2 regions of the Neptuniibacter sp. QD37_11 genome follow, and region 1 is predicted to be linked to the other one. Evidence: predicted binding sites of a transcription regulator. Region 1 holds the regulator's gene; the other holds the start of a gene.
What was found. Region 1 encodes FNR, which switches genes on or off when oxygen is low (the NO sensors DNR and NnrR bind a similar motif). Its sites were predicted from a motif close to TTGATNTANATCAA; they were not measured.
Positions count from the first base shown of each region.

Region 1 (8,002 bases):
AGCTATCTCCATTATTATCTTTACCCAAGTGGCTAAAAAGCCGTATTTTGATGAGCTTCGGTACGGCTGGAACCTTAAGAAACAGGCGCTTAAGATTCAAAACCATCGCCATCGTTGGGAAGAGCGTCTGAAAGAAGGTGATACAACGGCGGCGATTGTTCTCGCTTTCTATCATAAAGCTACGCTGCAACTGCAAAGCTTAGATGGTAACGAATTCGGCTATAGCGACAGTAAAGAGCGTGAAAATAAGTTTTTGGTTGAATGTGAGAAGCTGTCCTTAGACCCTGATGCATCTAAATATTCGATCGATATGCTGTTGGATATGAAATAACGCGCTATTTATTTTTGCGAAAAATTGATATTACTAAGGAGCCTAAGGCTCCTTTTTTGTGTCTGATATCAAGAGTTGAGGTTTTACGATGCTTAGTCAATTTAAGCGATCTATTCTGGTATGGATGGTTTTCTTGTTTTCGCCGTATCTCGTTGCTGAGCAGAGTAAGAGGGTGATGATTACCCCAGAACTTTTCTCTTTTGTGGTTGAGCATGAAGGTGAGTCTGTTGAGATTAAGCGCAACCAAGAGTCTGATAATACTATCCATGAGCTTTATCTAACGACCTCTCGTGGCACACCGCAACCTATGTTTCCATTCGAACCTTATGAAGTGGAAACCATTGGCGAGAGGGAATTTATTGAGTATCTACAACAAGCTCAAACAGATAGCTCTACTTTAATTGTCGATACTCGCACTGAGGGCTGGCATTACCGACTGACCATACCGGGCAGCACCAATATTCCATACACCTTGTTAAAAGATCCTGAAACTATTTCCGATACGTTGGAAGAGTTGGGAGCAATCAACAAAGATGGCGTTTGGGATTTCAGTCGGGCAAAAACACTTGCTGCTTTTTGTAACGGCTATTGGTGTGGACAGACGCCTACCTTTATATGGGCGTTACTAGAGCTAGATTACCCTGAGGAAAAGTTGAATTACTATCGAGGTGGTATGCAAGCTTGGACAAGCTTAGGGCTGACTACGGTAGGGGATTATTATCTGGAATAGTAGGGAGTTTTATTGTACCCCCTACTATCTGAGAATAAGGTGTCTATTTAATTTGGTTTAGGTAGTTAGTTAAGCGATCCTTATTCATCACAAACGTAGCGCTTAGCTCAGCCGCATTGGTTTTTACTTCTTCTAGGTTTGTTGGTTTACCTGCTACAACGACCCCCACCATTGCCATCATCGCGTGTGGACGGCATTTGTATACGTACACGCCTTCCTTATCGACGGTGAAAGAAACTTCTTTCATCATTTTTCCTTTCCAGCCTGTCGAACCCGCAGGGATTAGGCTGCTGATTGATTCAGAGTTGTGACCTGGATCTGTAGGTTGGAATGTAACGGTATCACCTACTTCTACATTTAAAATGGCAGGCTCAAAAACCATGGAGCCGTCAGGACCTGAATTTTTCATCATGACTGTATGATCAGCAGCATTAGCAAAATTGGCACATACAGCTAGAGCTAGGCCCGCGCTTAAAGTTTTAATATTCATCGTATGTATTCTCTCTATCTGGTAATGAAAATAATAATGATTATTAAATCATTTGTGGGTGTTGTGAAACATTATTACTTAGAAGTATAAAAATCAAAGGTGTATACGTGCTTAATGACTAGACGGTTTTATGATGGCTGGGCAAAGATCTTTAGATTTTTTAGGAGCCTCTATTTCAGGCATCTTATCCAACTGATTAGCTCCATATATTGCGATAAGCAGGGGAGAAGCAATTACGAACACTAGGAAGCCAGCCATCAACTGCCCTCTCATCCCTTTGCGAATCGGTGTCGGTTTAAAAACTTTGTAGCCCTTAGGTGGGAATTGCGCTTGTATTAACCCTTTGAAAGCCATGGGGAGCATCGTTATGGCAAGGATTAGGAAGATCGAAATAGGTATTCCAATCAGTAAAAGGTGCCAAAGATAATCAGCCCCGTTTAGGCCAAACAGACTGTAACAGTGAGGCTGTTCTGCAAGTCGGGTGATAGATGGGAATAGCCAAAGCTCGCCAGCGGCTATGAGAACAGCGCCTAATCCCATAAACAGGATTATGAGCTTTATCTTCTCGCGCTTTGTGTATTCCGGTGCGTAATCCATCTGGTCTGCCCTGCCCATATTGGAGATGAAAGCTTAATTTATAACCTTACCACTTGTCGCGCCGAGTTATAAATTAAGCTTGGACAGTCAGTTAATAATTAAGGGCGTTGTGCTTCGCCGCCAAAGGCTTCAATTAGAGCAGGGAATAGCTTGCTGAACTCTAGACCCATTTGAACCATATCGGCATCGAATTGAGCGATTTCGTCTTCCGCTGCTTCGTCGGCCATTTTCTCCTGTAGCTGTTCGCTCAGTTTTAGACGTTTGATAGACAGATCTTCTTGCAGAGTAATCTTGAGTTGCTCATCCCATTCTAGAGCGAGCTTAACTACACGCTTGCCTGCTTCTAGGTGAGCAACAAACTCTTCATCTTCTAGTTGTTGGCCTTTGATTCGAATTACGCCGCCTTCTAAAACGTTATCACGTAGCTCACATTCATCTAGTACTTCAAAGCCTTGTGGGATGCTGTCGTGTTGCTCCAACCAATGTGACATAACGGCAGAAGGTGATTGGTTTACATCAGGCAGTGTGATTGGCAGACTGCCTAATGTGCCACGAAGATGACTTAGTAGCTCTTCTGCGCGTTTATGGCTAGAAGCATCTACTGCAATCCAGCCAGCTGCAGGGTTGATCAGAGCGGTGGTCTGCTGGAATTTACTGAAGGCACGAGGCAATAGATCAAGAATCACTTCATCTTTCAGTTGGTCGCGTTCTTTCTTGTACACTTTGCGTGCTTGTTCATGTTCGATGACCGCAACTTTTTCGCCAACGGCGTCTTTAATAACGGCGCCGGGAAGGATCTTTTCTTCCTTGCGTGCAGCCACCATAAACATACCGTGTACCTGATGCGCGTGAACATCATCTAATAAGTGACATGGCGATACCCAGCCATAACGGCTAAGTTCTTGGCTTTTACATGGATGAAAAGCGTGTTCGATAAGTTTTTCTTGCAGCTGCTCTTGAGTGTATTCAAACGCTTCAGTTAGGCGATAGAAAATTACATTTTTAAACCACATAGCAGCTCCAGAAAACGAAAAAATTGGCAGAGCATGGTAGGCAAGATTTGTACGCGATGGAAGAGAAAATCTGCAATTGGCTGAAATAAAAGAGAGGTGAAGAATTAGCTAGCGGGATAAGTAAGAAAGGGATAAAACTGACGGCAGCGATTAGATTGGGCTGCCGTCAGGTTTTAATTAGATGCCAGCGTAAGCAAGAAGGGTATGTACTGGTACACCTGCATCTTGGATTTTGCTAGAACCTTGTAGGTCTGGCAGATCGATTAGTGCTGCTGCTTCTGACACTTCCGCACCAAGTTCTTTGATGAGACTGCACGCTGCTAAGATAGTGCCACCTGTAGCAATCAGGTCATCAAATACCAAAACGCGATCGCCTTCCTTCACAGCATCAGTCTGCATCTCTACAGCTGCAGTACCGTATTCAAGCTGGTATTCCTGATGAATGGTTTCACCCGGTAGTTTGCCTTTTTTACGGACGAGTACCAAAGGAATGTTCAGGTGGTAAGACATGATGGAGCTGATCAAAAAACCACGAGCATCAATACTCGCAATATGCGTGATGTCACTGTCGATATAGCGCTGGATAAATGCATCAGAGATCATGCGAAGCGCTTTAGGATCTTTAAATAGTGGAGTGATATCGCGGAATTGAACGCCTGGCTCCGGCCAGTCTGGGATCGTACGAATTACGGATTTCACATAACATTCGTCATATGACATGAAGAACTCCTTAGAAACAGCAGGTTTTGACACAGCTCAATGTTTTATTACGCAGCAAAAGCTTTAATAAATGCGTTGGGTTACACATTGAGATGGCTACTTAATTGTGCGACTAAATAAGCACCGGTTGCGAAAGCGATCGGTGCTTTTTTATGTGTAGGGGCTAACTGCAAGTGCCTTTGCCACATTGAGCAGTTACAGGCTCTTCAGCGTCCTTAGCTGGACACTCGCCAGATAGTTCGTAAAGTTTATCCAGATCCTGGATATGAACCTCTTTACCTTCAACTTGTAATAGTTCGGACTTCTGGAAGCGGGTAAAAATTCGACTTACGGTTTCAACTGCAAGGCCTAGATAGTTACCGATCTCGTTACGCGACATCGATAAACGGAAACTTGTTTCAGAATAACCACGTGCTTTAAAACGCATCGATAATTTCACAAGGAATGTTGCAACACGTTCTTCAGCATTCTTCTTCGATAGGAGCAGCATCATCTGTTGCTCTTCACGGATCTCTTTACTCATCGTACGCAGCAGTTGGCGGCGTAATTCAGGTAACTGACCGGAAAGTTCGTCCAAACGCTCGAACGGAATTTCACAAACCGTAGTTGTTTCGAGGATTTTTGCAGATACAGGGTATTCGTTGTTATCAAAACCGCTCATACCAACCAGTTCACCTGGGAAGTAGAACCCGGTGATCTGCTCTTCACCTTCATTTGTGATTGTGTAAGTTTTTACTGTGCCGACGCGGATGGCATAAACACTCGCAAATTCTTCGCCTTGGTGGAAAAGATGCTCGCCTTTTTTCAGTGGGCGGCTTTTGTCGATAATGTTGTCCAGGCGTTCCATCTCTGTCATATCCAGAGATACGGGCAGACACAAAGAGCTCAGACTACAAGTGTTGCAGCTTACCTGCTGTAGACTACGTAGTTTTCCATCAGTTGCCTTGTTATCACTCATAGTGCGATCCTGTCGTGGTTATATCGAATGGCTACCCACTGATTATGTAATATTTCCGTAAATACGGAAAGTTAAATAATCTTCGAGAAACGCTGTGAACTCTGATCTTTTGGTATATATGCATCAAATGCCATACATATACGACGAATCAATAGGCGACCAGCAGGAGAGACTACAATCTCATTTGCATTCATGCTGATTAAGCCATCTTTAGTAAATGCTTCTAGCTCAGCAATGGAAGTTGCGAAATAGTCGTCGAAAGCAATATCAAATTTTGATTCAACCGCTGTTTTGTCTAGCTCAAAGTGGCAGATTAGCTGTGTGATTACATGACGACGGATGATGTCATCTTGCGTCAGGCTTACACCGCGCTTAATTGCATGAGCGTTACTATCTACTGCAGCACTGTAATAAGGCATGTCATGCTCATTTTGATAATAAACAGAGCCGATTTGGCTAATTGACGAAACGCCCATAGCGACAAGGTCGCACTCTGAATGAGTCGTATAGCCTTGGAAATTACGATGTAATTTACCTGTGCGCTGAGCAATGGCTAGCTCATCATCAGGCTTAGCAAAGTGGTCCATACCTATATAAACATAACCTGCATCAAGCAGCTTATTAATGGTGGATTCTAGAATCGCAAGCTTAGTCTCTGGGCTAGGCAGTGTTTCTTCCTGAATATGACGCTGCGGACGGAAACGGTCTGGAAGATGAGCGTAGTTGAATACTGAAAGACGATCTGGATTCATTTCGATCACAGTATCGAGTGTTGCGTTAAAACCTTCGAATGTTTGGTAAGGAAGTCCGTAGATCAAATCTAGGTTCAGGGAACGGAAACCTAATCTGCGAGCTTCTTCTAGAATTGTTGCTGTTTGTTCTACTGACTGAACGCGGTTTACTGCTTCCTGAACTTTTGGATCGATATCCTGTAGACCTAGACTGATACGGTTAAAACCGATCTCTCGTAGGACTTTGATTGTTTCTAGGCTTGCTTCACGAGGATCAATTTCGATGGAGTAATCACCGCTATCGTCATCAAGAAGGTTAAAGTTTTTGCGCATTTCAGCCATTAGCTCGACCATCTGCTCGTGGCTAATGAATGTTGGAGTACCGCCCCCCCAATGTAGCTGAGTTACTTTGCGGTCATTGCTGTACCACTTAGATAGCTGAGCCATCTCTTTATAAAGTGTATCCAGATAAGGCTGTGCTTTTTTGCGGTTGCGCGTGATCACTTTATTACATGCGCAGTAGTAGCAAACATGCGCACAGAATGGGATGTGAACATACAGCGAAAGTGGATCATTGATGTCCGCAGAGTTTTGTCCGGTTGTTACTAGATCACTAGGAGACAACTCTGGGTCAAACTGAACAGCAGTAGGGTAGGATGTATAACGAGGACCCGATAGGTCGTATCGTTTGATCAAGTCCAGATCCCATTTAATCAGATTGTTATCCACGTTTGTCTTCCTCTGTAATCAGTTTCTTGCGAAAAGTGCTCAGTTATTGTTGGAATATTCCCATCCAAGGGATGCTGTATAAGCCCATTCCAATAATGATTGCGCCCGAGATATGTTGGGTCAGACGCTTCTGAAGAATTTGTTTAACTTGTTGGGCCAGTACACCGGTTAACAGCATGGCAGGCAAAGTGCCTACGCCAAATGCCGCCATCAATTGTGCGCTGGTTAGCCAGTCGGATGCTGCTGAAGCCCAAATTAAAGTGCTATAAACCAAACCGCATGGCAGCCAACCCCATAGGCCACCCAGCATGATTGCTTGTCCGATATTTCTAACCGGTAGAAGCTTACTCGCAGCGGGACTAATCTGTTTCCACAGTACACCGCCTGCTTTTTCTAGGTGAGTTAAACCTTTCCACCACTGGGCAATGTAGAGGCCCATGAAAATAAGCATCAATCCGGCAAAGCTGCGAAGTACGAGTTGTAGTATAGGATCGGTTAATAACCAACTCAGGCTACCTAAAATGGCGCCTGCAGTTGCATAGCTAATAATGCGCCCAGAGTTATAGCCGAGTAAAAGTAGGAAGCCCTGACCTCCCTTAGGGGAGCTAAGGGAAACGGTGGCAGCTATGCCACCGCACATACCTAGACAATGCGTACCGCCAAGCAAACCTAATAAGAATGCTGTAGGTATGACAAGTGCTTCAGTCATTGCCTTTGTCAGTCGGTTTTACTTTTGCATCATCCGGAATCAGATCTTCGTCATCATCATAGAGAATGCTATGTGCAGGGCTGTCTAGATCGTCGTACTGGCCGTTGTTAACGTTCCAGAAGAAAGCCCAGATAGCAAAGCCAATTAACAAGATGGCAATGGGGATCAGCAGGAAAATTATATCCATTGAAACTACATAACCCTAATTTTCAAATGTGCTTATTCTACCTGATTTTGCATAACCGCGTCAGGCTTAGCCGACTGAGTACCCTGATCTCTGTCATGGGAATGGACAGAACCTCGGGTTAATTTGTTCAGGCGCATCGCATTACCGACTACGACCAATGAACTTGCCGACATACCGATCGCTGCCATATAGGGAGCAATGAAGCCAAAGGCCGCTAATGGTAAAGCGCTTAGGTTATAGCAAAGTGACCAAGCTAGGTTCTGCTTAATGATTCTTTGAGTCTTTCTCGCGAGCAAAATACCATCAGCCAGACGCAATAGATCGTGGCTGATCAGTACGCCATCCGCATTGGTTTTAGCAAGATCAGAAGCGCCGCCCATAGCGATAGACGTTTGAGCGCCTGCAAGTACAGGGATGTCGTTAATACCGTCACCTACCATAATTACATGTGCACCATCTTCTTGCAGCTTATTAACATGAGCAAGCTTCTCTGCAGGTGATACGCCAGAGATAGTGGTATCTATCCCTAGTTGGCTTGCTACTTCCGCTACCGCTGAAGAGTTATCGCCCGTCAGCATCTGACAGTTAAGCCCCATCGAGTGAAGGATCTCAATTGTCTGTTTCGCTTCACGGCGAATCTGGTCATTCAGACGGAACCATGCTAGTGCTTGAGTCTCATTACACAGTAGCAACCACTGCCCACTTGTTTCAGGTAGCGATGGCTGGCTTTGCGTTAGGATCTCGCTCGCGTAATCAGGTTTACCAATACGGTATCTTTGATTGTCGATCACTCCTTCGATGCCTTGA
Region 1 is NZ_CP180552.1:2,339,354-2,347,355, reverse strand. It holds gene ACMXYT_RS10820 (DUF3087 family protein) at 1-331, shown strand, start outside; gene ACMXYT_RS10815 (rhodanese-like domain-containing protein) at 420-1,061, shown strand; gene ACMXYT_RS10810 (pseudoazurin) at 1,105-1,551, opposite strand; gene ACMXYT_RS10805 (hypothetical protein) at 1,663-2,148, opposite strand; gene rdgC (recombination-associated protein RdgC) at 2,247-3,161, opposite strand; gene ACMXYT_RS10795 (adenine phosphoribosyltransferase) at 3,339-3,881, opposite strand; gene fnr (fumarate/nitrate reduction transcriptional regulator Fnr) at 4,045-4,839, opposite strand; gene hemN (oxygen-independent coproporphyrinogen III oxidase) at 4,911-6,299, opposite strand; gene ACMXYT_RS10780 (sulfite exporter TauE/SafE family protein) at 6,343-7,008, opposite strand; gene ccoS (cbb3-type cytochrome oxidase assembly protein CcoS) at 7,001-7,195, opposite strand; gene ACMXYT_RS10770 (heavy metal translocating P-type ATPase) at 7,228-8,002, opposite strand, start outside.

Region 2 (8,002 bases), 190 kb from region 1:
AGATGCTGGATTATATCTTCTTAGGTGTGTTGTGCGTTGTGTTACCGATGCATGGTGAGTCATCAGTTAACGAATAGATGAAGATAGTGCTACATCGTTGAGATTTTAGAGTATGTATCTGATTCGATTAAATAAAATGCCACCTGATCGGTGGCATTTTTAGGCTAGGCTGTTAATCTACGAAGAACTATCTAGGTATTAGAAATTGTAGATTACACCCAGGGATACAGTGTCGACTTCGTCAGCAAAATCCATGCGTTCCCACTCTAAACGAAGATCTACTTTCTCCGTTACTGAGTAATTAGCACCTAGACCGTAAAGAACATCAGAGTCATCTTCTGATACCGATGCTAGGTTATTAATATCCGCATCGGCATCAATGTGTGCATAACCTAGTTTTGCAAAAACTTCTGCTTTTTCACCCACTGGTAGTTTGCCTAATAGCGCTACTGAGTATGCATCGCCATCAATCTTAACCGGTACGTTAAGCACATCAGCTGAGTTTTCACCTAAATCTTGATAAGCAAATTCAACTGCAAAATTTTTGTTGAAGTTGTATCCGCCAAAAATTTTCCAGCTAGTGTCTGAATCGTCAGTAACTGTTGCGCCAGTAACTTCTACGTAATCAACGCTAGTTTTACCTACGCCACCACCTAGATAGAAATTAGAATCTGCCATTGCAGCTTGTGAGAAAATTCCAGAGATAAGCGCTGTAGCTAGTAGTGTCTTTTTCACAACATTTGTTCCTTAAATAGTTGTTTGTAAGGGTGTTAATGCATTTGGGGGCGTAAGATACAGATCTGTAAATTAAGTTACTATAGGAAATCGTTAATACTGTAATTAATAGGGAGAAGTCCTTTTAAACGACTGGCTTAAAGTACAGTTTTATTTAAACTGGTTGTGTAAATAGTGTGCAGATTCATTGCGGATATGAACTAAGCAGAGCTGCTTTAGAATGAAGAAAACCGTAAGTTGAATACAAAACGAGATGCAGCCCAATCAATCCGCAAGCTGCCAGTTTGGATTGCTTTACGCCTTTTAATAAAAGTACCAAGGCTACGACGCCAGAGAATATTGATAAAAGGAGAAACAAAAAACCCAACAATAGTTCGATTGTATCGGATATGCCGTAAGGATCGTTTGGCGCAATATACATATCTGCGTAAACAAATGCTCTGAAAAAAAGCATAAAGCTAAATAGGCTGATAGATAGAGCAGCCGGAACCAAAATAGTAATTGTACCTTTTGTTGGTTTCATACGGCCGGATAATTCAGCTTAGCGATCTGGTTGATCAGGCTTTATAAACAAGCAATTCACCTTTCCCAACAGGGACTAAAGAGGTACTCAAATTTGATTGGTTGGCGATCCAAGCATTAAACCCTTCTAGCTCCTCTTTATGAGAAACTGCATTGTCACAAACAAGTAATCCGCCTTCTCTCAAAAGGCTGAAAAGTTGTTCTGCTATTGAAAGGTATTGGCTTCTATCAGCATCGAGGAAAATAAAGTCGATGTTTTGAGGAAGCTTAGGCAATAGATCTACAACGTCACCATCGAGTTGGGTAATCTTTGAATTTAGCTGAGCCTGACGGAAGTTTTCTGAGGCTTCATCGATCTTGCAGCTGTTATTTTCAATAGTAAAAACATGGCCTTCATCTGGAAGGGAAGAGGCTAACCAAAGTGTTGAATAGCCATTAGACGTACCGATCTCAAGTACGGTTTTGGCATTAGTTGCTTTGATTAAAACAGCTAGAAATTCACCCGTATCTCTTGTGATATTGAGATACTTTTTAGACCGCTCTGATTGGACTTTATCGTGTTTGAGCCCTATTTGTTCAAGGTCGTTTAAAAGTATTTCAAGATCCATCTTTAGTATTCCTTGTCATTATTGTCTCATTAAGCCCTTTTTAACTTTGTACGAACATTAATACAAATAACTGCAGTGAAGCGAATAGAAATTTTATGTTGTGATTTAACGCTTAATATATCAGCCTTTACCACTGTATTATGTTTTCTATCTGTTGTTTTAGAGCTGCAGTTGTAAGGTGTTTTTTGCAGAGAGCAGCTAATACAATATCGTCGAAAAAATTGATTACAAAGTGATAATTTTCTTCTGACGCTAGTTCAATGCTTACTACATGCTCATTTTTATTTGGATCTTCTAAAATCGGTGGTGAAGAGGTTAAAAATTCTAATAACTCGATAAGGAATTCCGTATCTAGGGTTGAATGACCTAACTTACCCTCCAGGGTTATCAATGCAATGCCTACCACACCTTCTAGATGTGAAATTTTGTTCAGTACTTTATCTGAGAAATCAACTTTATGTTCAGAGTATTGGATAACTTCGTCTAGGTTTAACTCATCTTCAATTACAGAAACGCTATTCATCTCATTCATTGCTTGAGCTTGATCAGGGAGTAGTTCCTCTAACAAAAACAGAATATCTTCTTTTTTTCGGGCATCAATAAAATAAATGGGTGCTTGAATACCAAGCTCATGCAGCCAACCTCTATATTCAGAGATTGATGGATTTGGTTTTATGTCAGACTTAGTTACCGCAATAATCAAAGGTTTATCATCTATAAGATGGCGAAACTTTTTGGTGTAAAAGTGAAGGTCGTGTTGAGGATATTTACGGTTGTTATCGAGGAATAAAATTTCGCCTGAATAATCTGATGCCAAGTTGGAAGTTATTATCTCCCACATAAATTGGAAGCGTTCTTGCCCTGGCGTTCCGTAACAATGAATGCGTTGATTGGTAGATGAGGTAACATAACCGTAGTCCATCGCTACAGTAGTGGTTTTTTTTTGTACTGATGTGCTATCAGAAGCATTTGCTTCAGTGTTAATACATTTGCCTTCGCTTATGGTGTTTATTGCTGTTGTCTTACCGGCACCGACGGCACCAAAGAAAATAATCTTTTTGTCCCTCATATAGGGAACACCCCTTCTTAGGCTGGTACTTATAAGATCAAGGAACTTGGAAAAAGAGTTTGGTCTTAGTGTTTGAAAATCATGATATTGATAATAACAAGCATAGACGTTTTTTTCTTGGCAATGCTAACTGAAAATAAGATTAATACTGTTTCGGAAAAGGAAGTCCTATTCAGAAATGATCTTAGTCATTATTACCGGCTTGATACTGCTAATGCTATACCTGCACCGACGAAGGTACTACCAATTGTTCGTGGTATCCAGTGTGAATCGGAAAGAGATTTAGAACGCTTTAAAAGCCTTGACCCCCAGTAGCTATAGCTTATAAGGCAAGTAGCGGAACAGCATAAGAATGTACTGACTAATAATGAAAACTGCGGGAGTAGATCAGCCTCAATCGTAATAAATTGGGGGAACAACGCCGTTGTAAATACGATTGCTTTAGGGTTGGTTAGTGCGACCAGAACTCCCTGAAGAAAATAGCTATGCTTGCTGTGTTTAGAGTCCTCACTAAGGTCTGAAGTCCTTAAAGATACATTTGAAAGCCAGATCTTTATACCGAGGTATACAAGATATATCGCGCCGAGAAATTTGATGATCATAAACGCTGTTGATGAACTGAGGACTAATGCGCTTAGGCCTAAAACAGAACATGATGACATCACAAATAGCCCAGTTATATTCCCTAAAATTGTATATAGGGAAGACTTCCAACCAGCTCGGAGGGAGTGGGACAGCACTAATAAAATTGCAGGCCCTGGAGTGATCGTTGCCACCAATGCTATCGAGATAAATGCAATCCAAGTACTGAGCTCCATAAGGCATCCTCTTTCACTTACGGTATAGAGTGTTCTGGTGAATAGGGCGAGTTTAGTTGCCAATTTAACAGTTAATGCCAGTTAGAAGCTATAGCTAGAATTGTCGGAGATAAAGGGCTCTGCCCCCTTTAATTAAATTACCCTGATACGTGATATGAGGTAAATTTTCATCTCTTACTATTTTCTTGTACCGCGCCTTAACTAGAGGATATAAAACGTTCTCTAATAGCTGCTTTAGCTTTTCTGCGTTTTCCGACCTTAGATTGCGAAATGTCCCTGTATTTGCGGATAAGCAAATAATTTCCGCTTTTCCATCTGCTAAAGCATCAAAGCAACCGCTAATGTAGCCTTTGAGAAAATCATAATTTTCATCTAAGACCTCTTCAGCTTTGGAAGATTGGTAATCCCAATGAAGATCATACCTATGCTGACATTTCTACCTTTTAGCTAGCTTAGCCTCAATTTCTTGTAGAGCGCTGATAGCTAACTTTTGTTCTCCATTTTGGTAAGACCATAAAGCTTTATTAAGGGAATCAATAAATTCAGGACCAAGATTTAGTTTACCAACAAATAGTTCCATTTCATTAAAAGCTTTTTCTAAAGTCATACCAGTATCAGATGGAAACCTATTCGGAGCTTTAAGGATTACATATCTGACTCTATCGAGTAATTTGGATTCTTCGCTCATAATCTCTCAAGACTCATAACGCCCAACATAAACGGCCGCAGCGCAGCTGTGGTCCAAGCCCAAAGGGCAACTTTTGATGTTTTTGTTATGTGCTTTCATGTTTAAAGCTACTTCGTATGAGGATGGACAAACCAATTACGCTAAGCACCAATATTATCAATTCCGCAAAACCAGCTAACAATATGCTCACTCCCCATGTAGCCCACACTCCAAGATAAAGCAGCAATGCTCCGTGAAAAAATATTGAAAACAGCCACGAGCAAGCCCTTCTTTTGACTGATTTCTTAGGTAATGTAGCCACTAAGTAGATAGAGAATATGTAAACAAATGCAATTCCTACTGCTTTCAAGAGAAACGGATTTGATAGGATCTCACCTGACAATATCTCTGGTAGTGAAATAAACACCAAAACTACAAGGGCCATCACGATATAAGACCCTCCTACGATGTGTGAAATCCATTTTGCTATCTGTGCTTCCATATCTTTAGTTCACATAACAGCTAAATATACGACAAGTGGTTTGCGGAAAGGTGACACTTTGTTGTATATCCCCAAATTTTTAAAAATTGGTAATAGTCTTTAACCCATTGAAATTAAATGTATTAATCAGGATTTATGAAAATGAGAAGTTGTAGAAAAGCGACAAAGTGTCGTGTTTCTAAATCAAAACTGGAAAATGACCATTTATACGAATCATGCTCAATAGTCCATTAAGGTGGGTTAACCTATTTCCTTAGTTGCCCCCATACTGGCAGAGATAAGGGAATATGAAAAGTACAGGAAAGTATTGGTTGTAATCTTTATCTCTAGCCACGAAGTGGCGTCCTAAAAGCGTAGCGTTCTCTAGGAGCAGCCGTCCTCTAGCAACGAAGTTGCGTCCTGCTCTTAACCAACAACATCCAACTCTCTCTGCTTAAACTCCGCACCCAACCCCTCAACAATCTCCCGGCACTGAACAATATCAACACCCTCTAACCCATTAATTGCCGATACCTGTACATCATCAATCAGTTCGCTGGCACGTTTGATAAAGGCTTCTACTGCTTTGTAAGAGTCGGGCAGGGCTGGTTGGCAATGTTGTTGGTAGACCTCTTCGTTTTGAGCATTCAGCGAGATCGATAGAGCGTCTATGCATTCTGCCAATTCGGGCACTATGTCGCGTTTATGGAAGAGGTTGCCGAGGCCATCGGTGTTTATACGGGTTTTACCGCCGTTTTCTTTTACCCAAGTAGCGATTTTCAACAGAGCTTTTAGGCGAAGTGTGGGTTCGCCATAGCCACAAAATACGATTTCATCGTAATCGGTTGGGTTTCCGATTAAGGGGATGATTGTGTCTGCTTCTGGGCGTTTGCTTAGATAGAGTTCGTGACCTTTGACTTCGGTTGAGCCGTTATGTTTTGGGCAGAATTGGCAGGCGAGAGTGCAACGGTCGGTTAAGTTGATGTAGAGGCTATTGCGGATCTGATAAACGTAGCTGTCTTGGTGTTCGCATGGGGTAGAGCGTTTTGCAGGGTTGGGGCGTTTTTGTGTCATAGCTTACTGCTTATCAGCGATATTTATAGATAGAAATCTACTTTAGCAGGGCGAGTTAACAGGGGCGTTGATGCTTATCAAAAGTGATCCGGTTAGGGTGCAAATGCACCCTATAACCGGTATCGAAGGGGAAGGTTTCGCTATGAATTTGGTGCGTTTTACGCGGCTGCTTGCTGGGCGCCGTGTTCTGGGTGAGTCGCTATAAAGTGGTTGAGTACTTTTTGCAGCATTTCTGCGTGACCATAATTGTGATCACGCTGTGCTTTGGCGATGTCATCCATAATAATTCGTTTAATTTTCTGTTCGCCGTCATGGGTAATCATGTAGTGACCGAGAGCCATGGCGATCATTGGGTCCATGTGTTCGTGTTCTGCAATGGCATCAACTTCGTCTGCAGTTAGGTCACTTAGTTCCAGGCATTCTTCGTAGGTCAACATTTCTCTCTTCCTCTGCCTTTAACAGGCTATTTTTTTATGTCTATCGGAGTCTCTACCGGTCTCTCTCCAAACCGGTAAATAAGAGTTTAGGAGAGGAATTTAAGTTTCTCTAATACATTAGGAGGATAAAAATTCACAATGAATATTCATTCAAGTATTGAAATTCATGTTGCAGCTGCGAAAGATGAGTTTGATTCAACTAAGGATTTGCCGTATTTAAAGGGCTAGCGGCGTGGTGCAGAACAGCAGCCCTATTTTGGTGCGAATGAACCAGAATAGGGAGCTATAAAAATTAATTTTTTAGACGATTAAAGAATAACTGGAAAGTCGCTTTTTAGGCGTTCTAAAAGCGCCTGTTTTCCTTGCGGATTCTTTTGTGTGACATCTTCCCCAGCTGTAGGGAAATGGATGTCGCGAAGGCGGGATAACCAGAAGCGCAGCGCTGCGGTTTTCATCATTGCCGGTAACAGATCGATCTCCATCGGATCTAAAGGGCGGATCTCCTGATACATCTGCAGCATCTGCTGCGCTTTCTGGATATCAAACTGATTATTGGTTTCGTCAAAGCACCACGCGTTAAGGGTAACGCTTAGATCGTATAGATATGGTGTAGAGCACGCGTGATAGAAATCGATTAGCCCCGATAAACGCTCGCCATCAAACATAGCGTTGTCTGGGAACAGGTCTGCGTGTACAGGACCAGAAGGTAATGTCGTCCAGTCGATATCACCGGTTTCCATCAAGCTGTTTTGTAATAGTGTTTGCTGCTCTTTATCTAGCTTAGGTAACACACGAGACGCTAGCTCGTTGCACCACTGCGGAATATGGCTGTACTCATCGAGTTCTAATTGTGACGAGAGCTGGTGGAACTGAGCGAGGGTGCTGCCAATAGTTCTCGCTTGTGAAAGCGTCGGTTGTTCTAGCGGAGCGCCTTCTAAACAGTTCATTAATACGGCGGGTTTGCCGTTTAGCATACCAAATAGATCACCGTTATTTAGATGAATAGGCTGAGCGCAGGCAAGCTCGTTAATCGCTAGATGATCCACTAGACCCAGAATAAAGGGCAGTTTCTCTTTAGGTACAGATTCAACCAGTGTTAGGACAAAGCGGCCTTGATCGGTATCGACAAAAAAATTGCTGTTCTCAACGCCTGCGCTAATGCCTTTATAGCTTTGTAACTCACCAACAGCGTAGTTCTGAAGGTAAGTTTTAAGTTCTGAAAAGCTAACTGCGGTGTAAACTGACATTATCGGTCTTTGTCCTACTGGTGTATCTGTTAGTGATTTTTTGGTGATTCAGTGTTCTTTTGTAGCCACTGCCATAGGCTTTCTGCACAGCTCTTACGCACTAGGATGTCGTAATCCTTAGTGTCGTGCAGAGACATAATGTTGATACCTTCAGCTAGCTCAACATCAGTAACAGGTAAGCATGAAAACTGCTGGGTATTAGAGCTACTTAGCAGGTAATGAATCGCTGCTTTATTTAGATACGCTTTTGAGCCGTCTTCGGAGGTTTCTAGTTTAAGATCTTCGCCAAAGGTTTCGCGCAGTGCTTGGAATACAGATTCATGCGCACCGGTTGGCGGAAGAAC
Region 2 is NZ_CP180552.1:2,149,777-2,157,778, reverse strand. It holds gene ACMXYT_RS09855 (hypothetical protein) at 1-77, shown strand, start outside; gene ACMXYT_RS09850 (porin family protein) at 199-735, opposite strand; gene ACMXYT_RS09845 (hypothetical protein) at 920-1,258, opposite strand; gene ACMXYT_RS09840 (O-methyltransferase) at 1,293-1,865, opposite strand; gene ACMXYT_RS09835 (GTP-binding protein) at 1,993-2,934, opposite strand; gene ACMXYT_RS09830 (LysE family translocator) at 3,129-3,752, opposite strand; gene ACMXYT_RS09825 (hypothetical protein) at 4,189-4,440, opposite strand; gene ACMXYT_RS09820 (hypothetical protein) at 4,526-4,921, opposite strand; gene ACMXYT_RS09815 (TatD family nuclease-associated radical SAM protein) at 5,327-5,974, opposite strand; gene ACMXYT_RS09810 (hypothetical protein) at 6,133-6,411, opposite strand; gene ACMXYT_RS09805 (homoserine kinase) at 6,720-7,658, opposite strand; gene ACMXYT_RS09800 (sarcosine oxidase subunit gamma family protein) at 7,688-8,002, opposite strand, start outside.
Region 2: the regulator FNR is predicted to act here: its motif matches at 6,042-6,055, upstream of ACMXYT_RS09815 (TatD family nuclease-associated radical SAM protein).